Regions from separate parts of the Brevibacillus ruminantium genome, predicted to be linked through region 1. Evidence: riboswitches for the same ligand, from Rfam matches in the RefSeq annotation. Region 1 holds a riboswitch; each other region holds the start of a gene.
What was found. A riboswitch is a leader RNA that binds a small molecule or an ion and turns the genes downstream of it on or off. The one in region 1 is predicted to bind glycine.

Region 1 (7,125 bases):
TTACCCGGTGCTTCGAGAACACCGAGAGAGAGCGGGTTGGAGGAGACGACCAAAAGTGCCCCCTTCCCGTGTACAATCGGCTCAATCGCAGTCAAATCTTCTATTTGTCCCAGGAAGTTGGGATATTGCACGATGACAGCCGCTGTCTGCTCGTCGACAAGAGCTTCCAACGCCGCTGTATCCGTTACGCTGTCTTTCAGGTCGGCTTCCACTACCTCGACGCCTTGTCCGTAAGCATAGGTGCGAAGAACATTGCGTGCTTCCGGATGAACAGAGCGGGAGACGACCACTTTTCTTTTTCCGGTATGGCCGGCAGCCATCATGGCGGCCTCAGCCAGAGAAGTTGCGCCGTCGTACATGGAAGAGTTAGCCACCTCCATGCCAGTCATCTCACACACCATAGTTTGGAATTCGAAAATCGCCTGCAGCTCGCCTTGGCTAATCTCGGGCTGGTATGGTGTGTAGGCTGTGAAGAATTCACCGCGAAGCAGCATATGGTTGACGACACTCGGGATGTGGTGCTGGTAGACACCTGCCCCCAAAAAGCTGGCATGGGTGCTGAAGTTAGCATTTTTACCGGCAAGGGATGAAAAATATTTCACCAATTCCGGCTCGGAAAGGGCCTCTGGAATTTGCAAGGCGCCTTTGAAACGGACTTCTTCGGGAATATCTGCGAATAACTCTTCCACCCGGGAAATTCCGAGAGTGTCCAACATCTCGCGTTTGTCCTGATCAGTTTGAGGCAGGTAACGGTATTTCACGAACGTTGTCCTCCTTATAAATGGGGTCTTGGAAACCGTAATTTATGATTGCTTGGGACGCTTATAGAATGGCGTGGACACCACGACTGCTTTGAGGCGCTTGCCGCGAATTTCCACTTCCAGCTCCGTACCGACAGCAGCGTGCTCGGATTTGATCAGCACGAGCCCCACGTTCTTTTTCAATGTAGGGGACTGAGTACCTGTCGTCACTTCGCCGATTTGTTCGTCCCCGATAAACACGGGATAATGGCTGCGCGGAATACCGCGATCAATCATTTCGATGCCCACCAGCTTGCGCGGCGCGCCTTTTTCCTTTTGTGCCTTCAATGCTTCCTGGCCGATAAAAGACACTTCTTTGTCCACCTTTACAGCAAAGCCGATACCCGCCTCGATTGGCGAGATGTCCTTGCTCAGCTCCTGTCCGTAAAGCGGCAGCTTGGATTCGAAACGCAGCGTATCGCGTGCACCCAGACCGCATGGAACCAGCCCATCTTCTTTTCCGACCTCCAGCAGCCGATCCCAAAGCTGGATCGCCTTGTCTTGGGCAAGATAGATCTCAAAGCCGTCTTCGCCGGTATAACCCGTACGGGAAACGAGGCATGGAACACCGTCAATCAGTACATCACGCTGGAAACGGAAGAAGCCAATTTGCGAAAGATCTGTATCCGTCAGCTTTTGCAAAATGGACTCAGCCACTGGCCCCTGAATCGCGAGCTGCGCCGTCTGCGCGGAGATGTTTTCAATCTGCACGCCTTTACTGAGATGCTCCTGCATCCAGGCAAAATCCTTGTCGGTATTGCCAGCGTTAATAACGAGCAGGTAATCGTCATCTGCATATTTGTAAACCAGCAGATCATCTACCGTGCCCCCGTCCGGATAACAAAAGACGCTGTATTGGGCTTGACCTACTTCCAGCTTGGAGAGGTCATTCGTGGTCAGCTTCTGAAGATAGAGAAACGCTCCTTCACCTTTTACCGCTACCTCGCCCATGTGCGAAACGTCAAACAAACCTGCCCTTGTCCGGACTGCTTCGTGCTCTTGCGTAATACCGGAAAACTGCACGGGCAAATCCCAGCCGCCAAAGTCAATCGTTTTCGCCCCGTACTTTTCGTAGGCAGGAAATAGCGGCGTGCGTTTCAATGTCGCCATGTCTGGCACCTCCTGAGTTTTTCTGCAACAAAAAAGGACAAAACAAGAGAAATAAGAACGCCAAAGAACGACGGCGCCCATTCCTCCTCCTCTGTCCTTGGTACCTGAGAGTTGCCTTGCTGAAAGGAGCGCAGTTGCTCCATGTGCAAGTTTCCCCTTTGGTGGCTCTCGCTCGAGCTCTCTCCAGAGATGCGTCCAGTAGAGGTACTTTTGCCTGAGAGATTCACCGTTGCCGGCTTGCTCCTTCGGCGCTGCCATACAGGCAGTCTCTCCCTGCTACTTTCATTCGCGATGGATACTGGGTCATACATAAACTTTTCAGTAACATTCCATACTACTGGAATGAACTCCTTCTTTATCCTACCACGAGAGTCGATTCTTGAAAATATGCAAATTGCCAATCAACTTACAAATTCACTAACAAAATTTTTATTTAAAAAGAATATTGTTCGTATTTAACTGAGTAACTAAAACAAATTCCTCAGCACAAAGAATGAGGAGGCGATACGATGACGAACATTCCCGTTTCCTTCGAGAGGGATTGGATGGATTTGCTACAGAAGCGAATGAAGGAGGACGGCCCCTGGGACAAATGGGAGCTGTTCCAGCTTACCCTGCGGGCCGAGGAAGCGTTGGCGATCCGTGAATTTGACCAGCTCCAATGCTTGCAGTACCTCCCCACCCTCCAGCCGTATCCTCATCAACTGCAGACAGCCGAGCGTGTTTTAAATGAAATGCGCGGCCGCGCGATTTTGGCTGACGAGGTCGGTCTTGGAAAAACCATCGAAGCCGGCTTGATCCTGAAAGAGTACATGATTCGCGGTTTGGCCAAAAAAATCCTGATACTGGTTCCTGCCTCCCTGGTCATCCAGTGGACCAAAGAGTTGAACCAAAAGTTTGGCATCCCCGCGATGGCTCAAAAAAAAGAGTACATGTGGCGTCAATATGATGTCGTTGTCGCCTCGATAGATACGGCAAAGCGGGACCCGCACAGGCGCCACGTGCTTGACATCGACTACGACATGCTGATTATCGATGAGGCTCATAAGCTCAAAAACAAAAGAACCCGCAACTATCAATTCGTCAAGGAAATTCGTAAAAAATACTGTCTGCTGTTAACTGCCACCCCTATTCAGAACGAGATGGACGAGCTGTATAACTTGATCAATCTGCTGAAGCCTGGTCACCTCGGACACACCTCCAGCTTCACGACCAGCTATGTCGAAGGAAAGCGGCAGGCCAAAAACAATGAACAGCTAAAGACAGAGCTGGACAAGGTCATGATTCGCAACCGCCGAAGCGATGGAGGTGTTCATTTTACCCAAAGACACGTCCAATCGATCCCGATCCAACTGTCTCCGGAGGAAGCTGCTCTCTACGAAGGGGTCACTCGTTTTGTGAAGGAACAGTATCTCACCGGTTCAGGCGGGTATAACTCACTGGCGCTGATTACGCTCCAGCGCGAGGTTTGTTCCAGCCGTGAAGCGGCCTTCCTCACCCTGTACAACATGCACCAGCGGGCAGCCGAGGATTCTCCTGTCCGCTCGGAAATCCTGGAGCTCGTAGAGATGATCAAACGCATCGAAGCACACTCCAAAGCGGCCAAAGCCATCGAGTTGATTAAAGAAATCGATGACAAGGTGATCATCTTTACGGAATACCGGGCGACCCAAAACTATTTGCAAAAATATCTGCATGATCACGGGATCACATCCGTGCCTTTTCGCGGCGGCTTCAAACGGAGCAAAAAGGATTGGATGACCGATCTTTTCCAGAACCGCGCCCAGGTGCTCATTGCAACAGAAGCGGGCGGCGAAGGAATCAACCTGCAATTTTGCAATCGCGTCATCAATTACGACATGCCTTGGAATCCGATGCGGGTGGAGCAGCGCATTGGACGGGTCCACCGCTTGGGTCAGCAGCGCGATGTGCACATATACAATCTGTCTACCATCGGTACGATTGAAGAACATATCCTGCAGCTTCTGTATGAAAAGATCGATCTGTTTGAGATGGTAATCGGGGAGCTGGATGATATCGTGGAACGATTGAATCTGTCTCAATCTCTGGAGGAGAATCTGGTTCGCATCATCATGGATTCGGCTTCAGAACGGGAAATGGCGCTCAAGCTGGATAATATGGGGCAAGCGATCCGAGCCATGCGTACCGTCCGACAATCACAGGGATCTCTTCAGGAAGCAGCCGAAAAGTAGTAACCCCCGCGGGCAAGGAGGGCTCGAGCGATGAAGCAGCAACAAGTTCGGGAATATGTAGAGCAGTATCTGGCCGCTTTCTCTTCACATATTATGGAAACGCATCCCGACTATCTGACGGTAAAGCTGCCCGTTGAGGTTGATAAGGATATTGGCAACCGCCCTTTTTACTGGAGCTGGGTGGAAAAGATGAACCTCCCCTACCAGCCGCTCGTCATGACCTTTTGCTTCCATCCGGAGCGGATACCCAGCGACCGTCGTGCTGAGCATCTCCATCTGGGAGCAGCTCGTCTGCAGCAAATCTTTCAATCCGTCCGGAAGCATGGCAGCTTTGTGTGCATGTACGAAACGGCGGAGCGAGGGACCATTTCTCCGTCGCGCCGTTCCTCTCCGCTGGTACCCTGGCTGGGAATAAACTGGAAAGTATCCTTTATCTGCGACAAAAAGCGTGACCTCCTTCTTCATTTCGGGGTGAATTTACACGATCCTCAAATCGTGGATGGCTTCTATCCCTTTTTGTTGGAGCGCTCTCTGTCCCCCTCAATTCCTGATTATCACTACACGCTGGATCGGCGCATTTCCATTGAACAGGCCTTTGGCATGATGCAGGAGAAGATCAATCAAATGCTGGCCGATCTGGATCAAACATGGGCGGCAGAAGCAAAACAGCGACTCGATGAGGAGCTGGAGATTCTCGAGGTGTATTACCGGGAACTGGAGGAGCGTCAAACGGCACCAACAGCTGCGGACGAATCGCCTGAGCCCAGTGAAGAGGACGAGAAAACCGACGGGATGGCAGACCTGAAAGCCAAAGAGAATCCCGCAGTCAAACGGGAGCAAAGCTTGTCCGAAGAAGATCTTGCTGGAAAGGTCCTTCCATCTGATGTGACACAGGCACAGGATGAGCCCATTGCCTCTCTGGATGACCACCTCACCGCCGGTGGGCGGATACTTGACTTTTTACGGGCCAACAGCTTTCAGCAGACACCACGGGAAAAAATCGACCAGACCGAATGGAAAGCCAGTACACCACAGGAAGAAAAGCTGCGGCGGATGGATGAAATGCGCTGGCAATACGAGCCGCGGATCCGTGTCCAATTTATTAATGGGGGACTTTTTTACCTGCAGTCTAGTCCGCCAATGTCTGGAGATTTGCCAAACTGGCGAAAAATGTAAACAGACAGCGAGAAATTACGAACGGCAACAGACAATAACCAACAAATCTTTTTGTCTACTCTGGTTACAATAGGTACCATAGAAAGCCTTTCCTTCAAAAGGTGGTGCATCATTGTGACGAAAAGAGTTGTGATAACACGCTTGCTTTGCACTCTCCTCTGTGCTCTGGCGCTTCTTTTTCCCGCCCATGCTTTCGCTCAGACTGAAGAGCTTTCCTGGGATCAGCTATTCCGTACACAAATCGGAGAGTGGAAAAATACCATTGTCGCACAGGACCCCCAGTTTGGTGAATGGAAAAATGCCGAAATGGAAGTGCAAACCCTAGGAGCCAATCAGCACCAGTGGTTAATCAGCTTGTCCCTCGGAAATAAACAAGTGGGCTACATGGTTGTGGGCGAGGTGGCCTCAGTTGAGAAGCAAAAAAAGTTCGTTCTGCTTGAATACGGCTTGGGCGAGTATATCCTGTTTGATGATGCCTTCGCCCCCCGAGAAGTCGCCGCCGAACCTGTATACGATGGCTTCGCCTCTCATTGGCTGGTGACACTGCCTCAGGCAAAACAAGTGGTGGATGCCAAAACCGGTGAACGGTACTTGAGCAGCACCCGTCCGGATGACTCGATCATGTGTACCTTGCAGGAACAGGATTTGGCTACCGCCGGTCAGAAGCTGCTCGCTTCCCGTATCATTCGTCCGGATGAGACAGATCCCTTTGACAACATCAGTTGGTTTACCCCGCTCGTACTCTCAGAGACAGAAGTCCCCCCTTCTCAGTTGACCTGGGATGAGCTTTGGCAGCGAAAATCGGATCAAATGACGCTGGCTGTTCGCCTTTACCACGCGGAGGTGTTGTCTCCTTATTCCATCGCTTCTTTGCATTTGTGGAATGATCAAAAGTCCTACATTGGTGTCTGGGATGATGGCCTTCGCTTTTTGCCGTACGCGTACGCAAATAAAGTGGGGAAAATCCACATCCAATAACAAAAAGCTCTCTGTCGGATCTTGAAGTGACCCCAAAAAGTTAGACAGTATTTTATCTAAGCAGCAAGCAAGGTTTGAGTCCGGTATTGTACCGGACTTAAGCCTTTTAATTTTGTCTTAATACGTTTGTTGTTATAGTAGTCAATGTATTTTGCCAACTCTTGTTTAAATTGTTCAATACTATCAAACTCTTGTGTATATAAAAATTCCGATTTAAGGATTCCGAAGAAGTTCTCCATTACTGCGTTATCATAACAGTTTCCTTTTCGCGACATGCTCTGCGTGATGTTCTTTTCTTTCAATGCTTGTCGGTACTTGTGCATTTGGTAATGCCAGCCTTGATCCGAGTGAATAAGGAGCTTGTCCTCATTCGATAGGTGTTTCATGGCTTGTTCCAGCATCTTGGAGACAAGGGAATACCTCGGTCTGGAATCCATGGTATACGCGACAATTTCCCCGTTAAATAAATCGAGCATGGGGGATAGATAAAGCTTTTCACCAAGCAATTGAAACTCAGTTATATCCGTTACCCACTTTTCGTTTGGCTTTTCTGCTCGGAAGTTACGATCTAAAATATTCGGTGCTGTCTTGCCAACTGTTCCTTTATAGGAGCGATATTTCTTCATACGAACCACGCATTTTAAGCCTAACTCTTTCATCAATCGATGGACTTTTTTATGATTCACAAGATGCCCCAGATTCTTGAGTTCATCCTGAATTCGGCGGTATCCATAGCGTCCCTTATGCTCATGATAAATCGACTGAATTAAGGTTTTTAATTCAGCATGTTTATCAGGACGGCTCAATGATTTTACATAGAAATAATACGTACTTCGTGGAATACCCGC
Region 2 (7,125 bases), 400 kb from region 1:
GGGTGATGCCCTACTTTCCATGGGCTTTGATTCGGGGAACGGAAACAAGCTGCCATCCGTAAAAAGCCAGGCAGCTTGTTTCTTTTCCTCCAGCAGCTTTATTTGGTTGCAGCTGCTGCTACTCTTTTTTGCTCCAGCTTGCTCAGCAGGTTGGCAAAACGTCCGAAACCGCTGCCCTTTACTACTTCCTTTACATTAACTGGACGTGGAAACATGTTTGTCACCCCCTTTCCCCAAACGTGTCCGTTCTTCCATACCGTTCAAATAGCTGTAAAGTCGGGCGAAGTCAGTTGAATAGATGAATTCTCTTCCGTACTCCCCTTCTAAAGCTCCGGTCCTCTCTGCAAATTTGGCATAAAGCCGATTCAAGTACACGTTGCTCTCCAACGCGGAAAATTGAAATTGCCCAATGTGTCGGTTCTGCTCGGCGATCTGATTGACCATGTATCGAAATCCTTTGATGAAGGTCCAACTGCTTCGGTATTCCTTGTCCAGAATGACGGAGTGTACGAAGACGGTTTCATGAGCGGCCTCTATTTCATCGTCGTTTGTCGTGTATTCGTAATGGGCCCAGCCGATTACCTTTTGCTCACGGTCCTCGATGAGGATGATTTGTGAGTCAGGGGAAGTCATCAGGATATGCTCCAACGTGTCAGACAGGGAGAACTGATGGTGGAAATCCTTTCGGTTCCGGATAAAGTAGTTGGCAAATTTCGCGTAATCTTCATCGCTTTGACAGCTTCTAAATGTGGCATGCATCGGAATCCCTCTCTTAGTTACGTCTCTGCATGATTGTTTGCCAGACCTGTTCGTCAATTTCCGGGTATCGGGACAAGATGTGATACAGAGCTTTTCGCTTCAGCGTTAAAAAGACGCAGGGAGTGATCGCTGTCACGGTTGCTGTCCGTGGTACGTTCTCCAGTAAAGCAATTTCGCCAAAATAGTCGCCATCCTCCAACATCGCCAGAGAAATGATGCCCTCTTGTGGGGCCGAAGCAGCTTTGGTTATCTCAACTCTCCCGCGTGCGATGAGATAAAACTTCTCCCCTGACTCCCCCTCCCGGATTACAGATTGACCAGGGAGGCAGCTTTCCGAGTCGAAAAGGCTCGTCATCTCGGACAGCACCTTGGGATCAATGCCGCGAAAGAAGGGAAGTCTGGACAAGCGCTCTTCGTCTACCTCTGCTTCCAGCCCATCTTGGGAGACAATAAGCCCGCTCTGCTTCTCCCAAAGCTGTTGATAGTAGCCACCCTTTTGGAGCAACTCCAGATGTGTGCCGCTGTCAACCAGTTCTCCTTGATCAAAAACAAAGATCTGATCAGAGCCTGTGATGGAAGCAAGCCGATGGGTTACGGTGATGACGGTGCGGTCATCCGATAACGCTTGGAAGGTCCGGTTGATCGCAGCTTCTGCGATCGGGTCAAGTGCAGAGGTCGCCTCATCCAGTAGTAAAAGGGGCGGGTCCCGCAAAATGGCCCTGGCAATGGCAAGGCGCTGGCGCTGACCGCCAGAGAAGTTGTGTCCGTCGTCTACCACCTCTGTGTCATAGCCTTCGGGAAGGGAGCAGATATAGTCATGAATCTCAGCCTTTTGAGCGGCGAGCATGATCTCCTCTCTGGAAGCATCCGGTCGACTTATACGGATGTTCTCCAGGATACTTCCCCGGAACAGGAAATTTTCTTGGAACACAATCCCGATTTGCTCTCGGAATGAGCTGCGATCAAGATCCTGCATCCGCGTGCCATTCAAACAGATATCCCCTGTTTGTGGATCATAGAAACCAAGCAACAACTGCAGCATCGTACTTTTTCCAGAACCGCTTGACCCGACGAACGCTGCGGTCGTGCCCGCTGGAATGCGCAGATTGATTTGTTTGAGTACCGGCTTGTCCGGTTCATAGCCGAAGGTCACCTGCTCTACGTGGATGTCCAGCATCCCGCGCTGTAAACGGACTCGATCCACTGTCGTACCGAATGATTCTCGAGGCAGTTTCAGCAGTTGCTCGATTCGTTCCATACTGACACGTGCCTCAGTCAGTGCGGGAATGGTAAAGGTCAGTCCAAATACAGAGTTACCCATCGACATATACATCGTGAAAAATGCAACGAGTGCGCCCAAAGTAATGTAGCCTTGCAGTGCGAGATACGATCCAACTCCCATGATCGAAAAATTCACCAACAGGAGGCTGATCATCGGAAGGCGTTCGAGCTTTGTGTTAATGAGCTGCTTGTTGTAAAAGCTGAGGGAAAAGGATTGCAATCTTTTATTGAACTTTTCGATCATCGCTTGTTGCAGATGAAAGCCTTTGATCACTTTTTGGGCACGCATATTTTCATGGACATCACTGGTGATCAATGACAGCCGTTCGATATAGGCTGCGTTCACTGCCTGAGCACGTCGACCTAGCAAATAAGGTCCACAAAAGACGAAGGCAGCACCTGCCAGAATGAGGAGGGCCATACTCCATTCCAGTGAAAACAAAACAATGGTGCTGAGAATCACCACCGTGAACGATTGAATCCCCGTGGTCAGGATGACCACCATGGCGGTTTCTATTGCAGGCAAATCCACTGAAAAATAAGAGACGAGATCCCCTGACCGGGCTTTTTGAAAAAAACCGATCGGCAGGTGTTGGAGTTGATCAAATAATCGTCTGCGCAATTCAGTCTGCACGTTCGCGTTTAATTTCGCCAGGGCGTAATCACTCACAACTCCCATACTCATACAGAAGAGACCAATGATTGCAAATGTTCGTATAAATGAAAAGAAAAATGCAGAGTCTCCCGGCTCAATGGCTTTGTCGATGATAAATTTAAAGCTGAGGGGCGCAAGAGAGACAAAGGCTAAATCAAAGCAGAGTGCTGTGAAAAAAACGACCGTGAGCCATTTGTAGGGACGTATGTAGCCCAGCAGATTTTTCAAGAGAGTCAACATTAGAAGGTCTCCCTTTTACAAGTCAAAATACTTTTCAACAGGAAACTTGGCTGCATAGGCTTGCCATGCTTCAAAGGAGGCCCTGTATTCATCCAGTGTGCCGAATTCCATTTGGACAGAAGCAACACGCTGGGCGAGCTTATCAAAGAGTCGTCGCAGGGGCTCGTCCGCAGGTGACCAAAAACGTATCTCCCGCACCTCCCCACGCTGTTGGGCAAGGTATTGGATAAAAAACTGCAGGCTATGGAGAAAAAGATAGGACTTACGATAGTGCTTGAGTATGAAGACGGCCTGAATTTGAACGATGTCTGTATCCGTGTATTCGTGCTCACCAGTCCCAAAGATGAAGCCAAAGGCCCCAATCACCTCATATTCGTCGTTAAAACAGAGGAAGCACCCCTTCCCCATCAACACCGGACTGGCGAGATAGCTAAAGGTTTCGGGAAAGGCATATGGCAAATGCAACTCATGATAATGCTCGAGCAGGAATTCCAGGTATTTCTGTTGGTACATTTCGGATGAGCATAGGGCAAAATAGTAGCTCATAACATTGGAGATCCCCCTTCTGCCTGGTACTCTGGTAGCGAATTTCTCCTCTGCAACGATGGTTTTTCGTGTTGCAAAATTCTCATTCAATATTGTAGTTCAAATAGACTAGAAAAAAAATCCTACCAAGGTTGAGAAGGGGGTGGAGATTTTTAAACGTTTGTTTACATCGAGGGGCAATTTTGATGGGGCTTTGAAGGTGAAAGCTTACGCAAATACAATGGTTTTATTTCCGTATACGAGCACATGATCCTTAAGATGCCAAGCGACGGCTTGCGCAAGCACACTTCTCTCCACTTGTCGTCCGGCGATTTTCAAGGCTGCTTCGTTATAACGATGATTGACTCTCACCACATCTTGTTCAATGATTGGACCCTCATCGAGATCGTTGGTTACGTAATGGGCTGTAGCGCCGATCAGCTTCACACCACGTTCAAACGCTTTTCGATAGGGGTTGGCGCCGATGAACGCAGGCAAAAAAGAGTGATGGATATTGATAATCTGATCCGGATAGTGAGAGATAAACGCAGGGGATAGAATCTGCATGTACCTGGCCAAGACGATCAAATCAACCTTGTCTTTCAACAGCTCCAAGGTCTTTGCTTCTGCTTCCTCCTTCGTCTCTGCCGATACAGGAATGTGGTAATACGGGATTCCGTACGATTCTACTGCTTCACGCAAGTCATTGTGATTGCTGATCACCATGGGGATCTCTGCGTGAATTTCCCCAGATTTCCAACGCCATAGAAGCTCGAGAAGGCAGTGATCCATTTTGGATACAAAAATAGCCATGCGTTTGGTCTGCCTCTCATGGCTGAGACGCCACTCCATACCGTATTCACCAGCCATGGCGGCCAGATTCCCCTTCAGCTTTGCGAAGTGCCTGTCATCTTCCAGGTCAAATTCGATGCGCATAAACAGGACACCATCCTGCGGGTCCGTGGTATGCTGGTCAAATTGAACGATATTCGCTCCGTGTTTGACGAGAAAATTGGAGACATCGGAAATGATGCCTGGTCTCTCCGGGCAAGACAGTAGTAAAACGGCACGAATCGTTGCTTTGCTGCTTCTCATTGTTTTATCCCCCATTCTGATCTTTCGCAAAACGTCCCGGCATTACGGTTCCAGCTAGCTTGCAGTGGGCTCTCCAACCATGATCCCGCCTTGGCTGCACCAAAAAAGGACAGCAGAAAGATAAAGTACATGTACTCTACCTTTCCCCTGTCCTTTTTACCTGAGAGTTTACTCCCGATGGGAGCCTTCCCCTTTGGTGGCTGCTCGCTCTCTCCAGAGGTGCGTCCTATTGCAGTACGTTTACCTGAGAGATTGATCCCAAGGTTTTTTGGGACTTGCTCCTTCGGTGCTAAACAGTTGTTTCTCGTTTAGGCTCTCCCACAATAATGGTCCGCCTATGTGAAGTTTTCAAAATACTTGCAATCAGTTAATCATACCCTTTTCAAAGAGTCAACTGCGAATCAGAAAGCTTCCGGATGATCCAACTATTCAAATCAAGCAAGCTCACACTTCGCGGACCTCTGTCACTGAGGCAGCACGCCAAAATCGAGGCAGAAAAAACAAGGGATACAGCATCAGGAACAAATTGGGCAACCACCAGGTCAAATCAAATTCAAGCCGAATTCCCCAGTAGGAGATAGCCATCAAGCCTGAACAAAAGGTCAAGCATAGCGAAAGGAATGCGGCTGGCTTCCATTTTGGAGATTGGATGCGATGTAGATAAATAGCCGTCAATCCGGAAAGGGAGATCACCATATCCAACGGAAAAAAAGACCAGTTCCAGGCGACCAGGATGGGGTTCGTATAATCGGAATAGGCGTATTCTACAGGGATAAGCCCCAATGCCGTCGATCCGAAATACAAGAAAAAGGAGATGTCGATCACCAGGAAAAACCACTTGAGGATATGCATTGATGGCTCTGGGCTCTGCGCGTCTATTCTTTTCGGGTTCAAGTGTATTCTCCTCCCCTAGGGTTCTTTCTATTTTTTTGTACAATCGGAAACGGCCATGCCATTCAGCAGGACCTCCACCATTGTATCCAAGGCACTGGTCAGCGATTCCGGCGAATGGATCAAAAAATCAGGGTCATAAATCGCCGCAGACGCACCGCGCAGCATCTGAATCACACTGGTGACAGGGAGCGGGCGCAACTCTCCATTGGCGATACCTTGTTCTAAGATAACGGTGACCGTCTTCCACTCTTCTTGCATCTGCTTGTCGATTTTCTTCCATTCGTCGGGGACGTAGCGTTTCATCTCAGAAAGCAAGCGGGCATCTCCGAAGTGAAGGCCACTCGGGACGATACAGAGAACTGCTTTCAGCTTTTCAAGGGTGGTCAAAGTCTGATCTTCATAGATTTTCCGTTCGGTTTCCTGTACTTCGGCGATGGCTTCATCCACGATGACGCTGATCATCTCTTCTTTGGAAGCAAAATGCTCATAGATGGTTCGCTTACTGGTTCCCAGATGAGAAGCAAGGTCGCTCATGGTAAACTTGACCCCTTTTTCGACGATTAATTCGAGCACGGCTTGCTGGATGCGTTGCTTCAAGCAGGAGACTCTCCTTTCGTTCATTTTTTGAAAACGGTGGTACTGTAATATTATTTTGGGTACCAACAACGTAAACAGTATAGTTCCTAAAGACAAATTATGTCAAGGAGTCCCCGTTCAGAAAAAACAGACTTGCTATTGATTAACATTGATTGACATCATGTATACGTTTGTATACAATCAGCATCACGTACACTCGTATACAAATGTATACAAATGGAGGCGTGATCATGAGAGGTGGAAAATATAGGGGCGATCTGAAAGAAGGACATCATCGTGGTGTGCACGACGAAGATAAGGGTCTTTCACCACGGCGTGGACCCAAAACCTTTCGCCGAGGAAGAGCGATTGCCTTTTTAGAGAATATGAACCTAAAGCGTTCAACGATTAAGCAACAGTTAGAGGAACCCGAGTTTCAATCGATCCATCAAATATTAGTCGGAGAATTAAAAGCGATTGATATGGTGATCAACGAGTTTATTCAATTATTTGAAATACATGAAAATGAAGCCGCCGAAATACCCTATCAGAAAAAAGAGAAAACGGATGCATCCGCATCGAATCGTGAGACACAACATATTCGTGAGAAAGGAATGGATTCTGATGAAACAAATCAATAGCTATATTGACAACGTGTTTCAATGCCAAGATGCCCTTTTGGAGGAAGTCATTTTGTCCATCAAAGAAAACGAAATGCCCTCCATATCGGTATCCCCCTCCTCTGGAAAACTGCTCACCATGCTGATATCCATTACAGGAGCAAAAAATGTTTTGGAAATCGGGGCTCTCGGGGGCTATAGCGGGATTTGCCTTGCCAGAGGTTTCGGGACCGAAGGAAAATTAACTTCTCTGGAGTTAGATGAGAAATACGCGCAGCTCGCCTACAGCAATCTATCGAAAGCGGGCTTTGGCGATCAAGTAACGTATCTCACCGGGGAAGCTTTGCAAAGCCTGGAAAAGCTGGAGAAGGATCAGAGACGGTTTGATTTTTTCTTTATCGATGCTGACAAGGAAAACTATGAAAATTACCTGAACTATTGTATCAGATTGGCGGAGCCAGGAGCTGTAATCGTCACCGA
Region 3 (7,125 bases), 540 kb from region 1:
TATCTTTTGCAAGCCATCCTGTAAATCAAGAACACCGAAACGAGAGCATGTCCGTATCTTTGCTACGCTCGATGAGGCACAAAGGACGGGTTTGCGCCCGTGCAAACGATGTCAGCCGCACAAGACAGGGTGGCAGTCTGCTGACGAGGAGCTGACACAGCGGGCGGAACAGCTGATCAGCGAGTGCTATACAGAGCCGTTGACGCTGCGGGAGATGGCAGCCCGGTTGTTTATCAGTCCGTACTACCTGCTTCGCTGCTTTCGCAGATTGCGAGACTGCTCACCCGGACAGTACCTGATCCGCAAACGACTGGAAGCTGCCCGGGAGCTGCTTCGCGGCACCAGCCTGTCGGTTGCTCAGGTCGCCCATCAAGTCGGATTTCGGAACAGCGCCCATTTTTCCCATGTTTTTCACCAAGAGATGAAGCAGACCCCGACTGAGTTCAGGCGGTCGACGAAGGAGGAATAACCACTTGGAAAGACGGTATTATACATCCCCGCTGGGAAAGCTGGAAATTGCCGGTGATCGGAAAAGTATTGCCTCGATTCGCTTTGTCGGGGAGGGAACCGGGCGGCATGAGGTAGAAGCCCCGGATACCGAAGCACTGCATGTAGAAACACAGAAGATAGAAGCACCGAATTCTGAGACACTGAAGGTTGATTCCCCTGATGCAGACCTCCCTGTGACCGATAGTGTGGCCACAGATGCGCTCCAACTCTGCCTGCAGCAGTTGGCCGAATACTTTGAAGGCAAGCGGATGAGCTTTGAGCTTCCGCTTCGCCATACGGGAACTGAATTTCAACAAGAGGTGTGGCAACAGGTACAGGCTATCCCGTACGGACAGACAGCTTCCTATCAGGATATTGCAGCTGCTGTCAACCGGGAGAAAGCCGTCCGGGCAGTGGGAACGGCGAACGGCAAAAACGCATGGGCAATCGTCGTTCCTTGCCACCGGGTGATTGGCAGGGATGGAGAGCTTCGCGGGTATGCGTGGGAACTGTGGAGAAAGGAATGGCTGCTGGCCCATGAACAAAAATATCGGCAGCCTCAGAACGTTACCCTTTCTCTTCCTGGATAAGAAAAAATGGACGCTAGCATCAAACCGCTCATGACTGTTTTCTCCCTCCATCGGTGACAAGAGTGTTGATAGTAAGTAGTGACATCCAATTAATGGGAATTCGGGAGTTTTTCAATCCCTGTAAAAAGGGATGTTCTTCAAAGGAAAATGGCGCGAGAAAGAAGTCTCCTTCTCTGCGCCATTTTTTTGTCTGCTACTGCCGATAAACTTCAACACGTCCGTCCAAAAAACGCTTGGTTTCCGCCACGACTACACCAGAGAGACCAATCAAGCCGATCAGGTTGGGGATCGCCATCATGCCGTTCATGATATCAGAGAGCGTCCAGACCAGATCCAGCTTGAGTGTCGCACCGATTGCCACCATGATCACCCAGACAGTCCGGTAGTACCGGGCGGAGCCAGTTCCGAACAGGTAGGCAAAGCATTTTTCGCCGTAGTAGGCCCAGCCCAAAATGGTAGAGTAGGCAAAGAGGATGATCGCGACAGCAAGCACATAGCTGCCGGCATGCCCGAAGACGTTCTGAAATGCGTAGGTAGTCGCTTCCACACCGGACATCCCCGTCGACCAAGCTCCCGTGGTAACAAGCGAAAGTCCGGTGATCGTACAGACGATAATGGTATCAATAAAGGTCCCTGTCATGGAAACAAGCGCCTGTTTGGCAGGCTCATCCGTTTTGGCTGCAGCCGCGGCAATCGGGGCGCTGCCCAGACCAGCTTCATTGGAGAAGACACCGCGAGCGACCCCTTTTTGAATCGCCATGGCTACGGTCGCCCCGAGGAATCCGCCTGCTGCGGAGGTTCCGTTGAACGCGCCTGTAATGATCTGAGCCAGGGCCTGCGGTACCTGATCGATATGCACCGCAACAATAATCAGCCCGGCCACGATGTAAAAGAGAGCCATGAACGGCACCATCACCCCTGTCACCTGTCCAATCTTTTTCACGCCGCCCAAAATGACAAAGGCCGTAAATGCAGCCAAAATGATGCCTGTTACCCACGGAGGGATGGAAAAGTTCAGTTGCACGGCTTCCGCTACAGAGTGGGATTGCACCATGTTGCCGATTCCAAACGAGGCCATCGTGCCAAACAGGGCAAACAGGACAGCGAGCCATTTTTGTTTCAGCCCCAGCTCCAGATAGTACATGGGTCCCCCGGAAAAGCTGCCATCCTCCTGGCGGATACGGTATTTAACGGCCAAAATCGCTTCTGCGTACTTGGTTGCCATACCGAAGAGGGCTGTAATCCACATCCAGAAGAGAGCACCTGGTCCCCCGACGGCGACGGCCGTTGCCACCCCCGCAATATTCCCCATTCCGATCGTCGCCGCCAGCGCAGTCATCAGTGCTTGAAAATGGTTGATGTCACCCGCTGCCGAATGCTCCTGCTTTTTGCCAAAAGCGAGACGCAGCGCATACCACAGCTTGCGAAACTGCAGTCCGCGCAGGCGGATGGTCAGCATCACGCCCGTACCGACAAGCAGAATCAGGGTAGGAAGTCCCCAGACAACATCATTAACCGTGTCCAACAGTTTCATCAGCCAGTCCATTCTCTCGTTCCCCCTCGTCGTTCTGTAAAAAAGAAAAACACTTCATCGAGGATGAAATGTTCTCTGGAGATCGTCATGGGAAATGAAGCATATGGGACATTGAGCAAACAAAGACTGATGATTTGAATTTGTTGATCAACAAATAAACTGCAGTCTCTGCATGTGAAAATTCGTCCACTCTGTCCTTTTACCTGAGAGATTATTCGCCGCCGCGAATTTGCTCCTTCGGTGCCCGTTCCTCTTTTGGATAAAAGAGGGAGTCTCTCCAGAGGCTCGTCCCCATGCAGTTTTACTTGTTTCCAAGACCTGAGAGTTTCGGGATTTTCGCCCCTTGCCCCGTCGGTAGACAACTGTCTTCTCCTGAATGGTTCATCCGAACGTTATCTAATTTATAAATCAATTATAGGGACGATCCTCAACTTGTCAATGCTGAAATATCTCCCGCGGAAAACGTGCTGCTCTTTATGGTCTATTCGACAATCGGACGCAATACGTTATATCAATGATGAACATGTTGCCCGCAAGTGTCGTGCCAAAAGGAGACAACCTGTGTGAGCCCAGTCTGAACGATACCGCGTCGGGCTGTAAGGAGGGAGATTACATGCTGCACATCGTCGCCTGTATCAAACAGGTGCCGGACACGAAAATCATCAAGATGAACCCGAGAACAAATACAATGGATCGCTCTAGTGCTCCCGCGATTTTGAACCCCTATGATGCCCATGCGGTGGAGGAAGCGGTCCGTATCAAGAAAAGGTATGGAGGAACGGTATCCGTCCTGACGATGGGGCCGCCGCCTGCAGTCAAAGCGATCCGCAAATGCATCGAAATCGGAGCGGACGAAGGGTATATGATCACGGATCGCGCGTTTGCTGGAGCCGATACGCTCGCCACCAGCTACGCCCTGACGAAAGCACTGGAGAAAATCGGGAAAGACAATCCGATTGATCTGGTGATTTGCGGAAAGATGACGATTGACGGGGACACGGGTCAGGTCGGGCCGGGTATCGCCAGACGTCTGGATATTCCTCCGTTGACCAGTGTAAAGAAAGTGGTCGAGGTGAACAAAGAGCAGGGCTATGCCGTCGTTCACCGCAAATTGGAAGACGGTTACGAAGTGATTCAGTCCAGCTTGCCGTGCCTGTTTTCGGTGGAAAAGGAAATCAACGAAGTGCCTTACTCCCCTCTGCCCAATATGATTCGCGCGGCCCGCTATCAGCCTGTCATCTGGTCTGTCGCCGATTTGGAGGACGTCGACCGCACGTTGCTCGGTCTCAAGGGCTCGCCGACGATTGTCGCCAAGGTGTGGCCTCCGGAAAAACCAAAGGGCGGCGAGCTTCTGCAGGGTTCGGCTGGGGAACAGGTCAGCCGTCTGATGGACATCTTGCTGCAGAGACAGGAGCTTTTTGCAGGGAAGGAGGCACGGACATGAGTTTGGATGCGTACAAAGGAGTATGGGTTTTTTTGGAGCACCGGGATGGACAAATTGTGCCTGTCTCCCTTGAGCTTTTGGGCGCTGGCCGTAAGCTTGCGGATAAACGGGGAGTGCCGCTGGCAGGCATTCTCATTGGCGAGCAGGTCAGCGGCTTGTGTGAGACAGCGTTTCACTTTGGAGCGGATCAGGTCTATCTCTACGACGATCCGATCTTTTGCGATTACCGTACGGAATCCTACATGAGAGCTGTCATTCATTGTGTAGAAAAGCACAAGCCGGAAATCATCCTGTACGGGGCAACCTCGACAGGAAAGGATCTGGCCAGTGCGGTGGCAACGGATCTGGAAACGGGATTGACCGCAGACACCACGATGCTTGACGTTGATCAGGAGACAGGACTTTTGGAAGCCAGCCGCCCGGCATTCGGGGGGAACATCATGGCGACGATTCTCTGCAAAAAGCATCGGCCGCAGATGGCAACGGTCCGACCAAAAGTGATGAAAGCGCTTCCCCCGGTCCCATCCCGATCAGGTGAGATCATAAAAGAAACCCTGCCTTTGCAGGAGATAGACATTCGGACCAAGGTGCTGAAAATCGTCAGGGAAGCCCAAACCAAAGTGCGGCTGGACGAAGCAGATATCATCGTCGCCGGCGGCAAAGGTCTCGGCAGCAAAGAGGGCTTCCAGCTTCTGCACCGCTTTGCCGAAGTGATCGGCGCCACAGTCGGTGCCAGTCGCGATGCCGTGGAAGCCGGGTGGATTGATCATGCGCACCAGGTAGGACAGACTGGGGTAACTGTCACGCCAAAATTGTATTTCGCGATTGGCATTTCAGGTGCCATCCAGCATCTCGTCGGCATGCAAAACTCCGGCCTGATCATTGCGATCAACAAAGACCCGCAGGCACCTATTTTCCAATCCTGCCACTATGGGATTGTCGGAGATGCTTTTGAAATCGTCCCGATGCTGATCGAGGCATTTCAGACGGCAGCGGGCAAGGAGGTACAGTATGGCGGAAAAGTTTGATGTGATCGTCGTCGGCGCCGGACCCGCCGGCACGTCTTGCGCGTACACGCTGGCAAAAGCAGGTGTAAATGTCCTGTTGCTGGAGCGGGGCGAGTATCCCGGCTCCAAGAATGTCATGGGCGGGGTGCTCTATCGCAAAATGATGGAGGACATTATCCCCGGCTTTTACAAAGAGGCCCCTGTAGAGCGCCCCATTGTCGAGCAGCGATTTATGATGCTGGATGGGCAATCGGCTGTCACGATGAGCTACAAGGGCCTGGAATGGGGAGAAGAACCCTATAACAATTTCACCGTGCTGCGGGCCAAGTTCGACCAGTGGTTTGCCGACAAAGCGGTTCAGCAGGGAGCCCTCCTCATCAACGAAACGGTCGTTACGGAATGTTTGGTAGAAAACGGGAAGGTGGTCGGAGTCCGCACGGATCGTCCCGATGGCGATCTATTCGCCGACGTGGTGGTTCTCGCAGATGGGGTAAACTCTCTTTTGGCAAAATCTCTGGGCTTTCACAAAGAGTTTCGCCCCGATGAAGTCGCACTGGCCGTGATGGAAGTTCTGAAGCTGGACCGGAAGATTATCGAGGATCGGTTCAGTCTCGAGGGGGATCAGGGCTGCACCTTTGAAATTTTCGGCGATGCAACCAAAGGGATTCTCGGTACGGCATGGCTCTACACCAACAAGGACAGCTTGAATATCGGGGTAGGGGCCATGCTGTCCGGACTGATCAAGAACAAGATCAGGCCGCATCAACTGCTCGATTACGTGAAAAATCATCCGATTATCCGTCCCTATATTCAGGGAACCGAGCAGCAGGAATACCTGGCCCATCTGATTCCTGAGGGCGGGTACCGCTCTATGCCAAAAGTGGTCGGGGACGGCGTGATCGTCGTAGGAGACGCCGCCCAGCTGGTCAACGCCATCCACCGAGAAGGCTCCAATATGGCGATGGCCTCAGGAGTGCTGGCTGCAGAAGCGATTCTGGAAGCGAGGGAAGCGGAGGATTTCTCGGCAGCCAAGCTGGATACCTACCGGAAAAAGCTGTTGGACGGTTTTGTCGGCCAGGATTTGAAAAAATACAAGGATGCCACGCATCATTTTGAAAAATACCCGCATTATTTTGAAAAGTACATTCCCCTGATGAACCGGGCAGCCAGCCAGATGTTTACAGTAGATGGCAGCTCCAAGTGGGAGAAACAGCAAAAAATCTGGAAAGAATTGGGCTCAGCCAAAGACAAATGGAGAATGGCCCGCGATCTGATGCAGGCATGGAGGGTGATGAAGTGATGAAGGAGTTGCCCAAAGATCTGCCCAAAGGTCAGTCTATTGAAGAAAAGCAGTACCTGGTCCGCTTCAAGGCGGATACACAGTCTCACCTGCACGTATTGGATGCCGATGTCTGCGCGACAAAATGTCCCGACAAGCTGTGTACGATTTTTTGCCCGGCCGAAGTGTATAAGTGGGAAGAGGTGCGTATGCATGTGGGATACGAGGGATGTCACGAATGCGGAAGCTGCCGGATCGGTTGTCCGTACGAAAACATCAAATGGGAGTACCCGAAAGGTGGACACGGGATCATCTTCAGACTGGGGTAATGGGCGATGGGGCATGTATAGTGTCGGGGAGACGGTGATTTACGTGCGAGACGGGGCAAAAGGCATCATTTTGGAAGTGAAGGATGAAAGATATCTGGTGATGTGGGAAGATACCTTTGTCAGTTGGGAAACGGCAGAACAGTTGCAAAAAGCCTAAAGCGTGGGAATAAAAATCAGGACCGGTGCCAAATAGGTGCCCCCTTTTCTTGTTTGAGCAGAAAAGGGGGTATTTTTAATTTGAATTGGAAAAGTTTAGGGTAATTTAAAATAAATGCTGACCTATTCCGAGAAATAGGATAACCTAAAAGGGAAATAGGACACAAGCGGATAAAGAGACAAAACCCTTGTAATATAGCGAAAATTCGCGTTTTCCCCAATTTCGGGAACGTTGGCACGGTATTTGCTAATACAAAATAACATAGCAAGTCCATACTTCATACATCAAAGGAGATT

Region 2: another riboswitch for glycine. It lies ahead of purU (formyltetrahydrofolate deformylase); the one in region 1 lies ahead of gcvT (glycine cleavage system aminomethyltransferase GcvT).
Region 3: another riboswitch for glycine. It lies ahead of NDK47_RS18810 (alanine/glycine:cation symporter family protein); the one in region 1 lies ahead of gcvT (glycine cleavage system aminomethyltransferase GcvT).

Annotation. Positions count from the first base shown of each region.
Region 1 covers NZ_CP098755.1:3,232,008-3,239,132, forward strand. Annotated here, with positions in the region: gene gcvPA (aminomethyl-transferring glycine dehydrogenase subunit GcvPA) at 1-761, opposite strand, end outside; gene gcvT (glycine cleavage system aminomethyltransferase GcvT) at 804-1,910, opposite strand; glycine riboswitch at 1,992-2,102, opposite strand; glycine riboswitch at 2,103-2,196, opposite strand; gene NDK47_RS15995 (DEAD/DEAH box helicase) at 2,420-4,123, shown strand; gene NDK47_RS16000 (YqhG family protein) at 4,154-5,299, shown strand; gene NDK47_RS16005 (hypothetical protein) at 5,414-6,277, shown strand; one part of gene NDK47_RS16010 (IS3 family transposase) at 6,334-7,125, opposite strand, start outside.
Region 2 covers NZ_CP098755.1:2,830,097-2,837,221, forward strand. Annotated here, with positions in the region: gene NDK47_RS13935 (GNAT family N-acetyltransferase) at 196-759, opposite strand; gene NDK47_RS13940 (ATP-binding cassette domain-containing protein) at 773-2,935, opposite strand; gene NDK47_RS13945 (hypothetical protein) at 2,951-3,481, opposite strand; gene purU (formyltetrahydrofolate deformylase) at 3,689-4,555, opposite strand; glycine riboswitch at 4,700-4,775, opposite strand; glycine riboswitch at 4,778-4,886, opposite strand; gene NDK47_RS13955 (DUF5360 family protein) at 5,000-5,407, opposite strand; gene NDK47_RS13960 (TetR/AcrR family transcriptional regulator) at 5,477-6,046, opposite strand; gene NDK47_RS13965 (hypothetical protein) at 6,277-6,666, shown strand; gene NDK47_RS13970 (O-methyltransferase) at 6,650-7,125, shown strand, end outside.
Region 3 covers NZ_CP098755.1:3,776,559-3,783,683, reverse strand. Annotated here, with positions in the region: gene NDK47_RS18820 (bifunctional transcriptional activator/DNA repair enzyme AdaA) at 1-469, shown strand, start outside; gene NDK47_RS18815 (methylated-DNA--[protein]-cysteine S-methyltransferase) at 474-1,079, shown strand; gene NDK47_RS18810 (alanine/glycine:cation symporter family protein) at 1,273-2,625, opposite strand; glycine riboswitch at 2,795-2,904, opposite strand; gene NDK47_RS18805 (electron transfer flavoprotein subunit beta/FixA family protein) at 3,227-4,057, shown strand; gene NDK47_RS18800 (electron transfer flavoprotein subunit alpha/FixB family protein) at 4,054-5,085, shown strand; gene NDK47_RS18795 (FAD-dependent oxidoreductase) at 5,069-6,364, shown strand; gene NDK47_RS18790 (ferredoxin family protein) at 6,346-6,672, shown strand; gene NDK47_RS18785 (hypothetical protein) at 6,686-6,829, shown strand.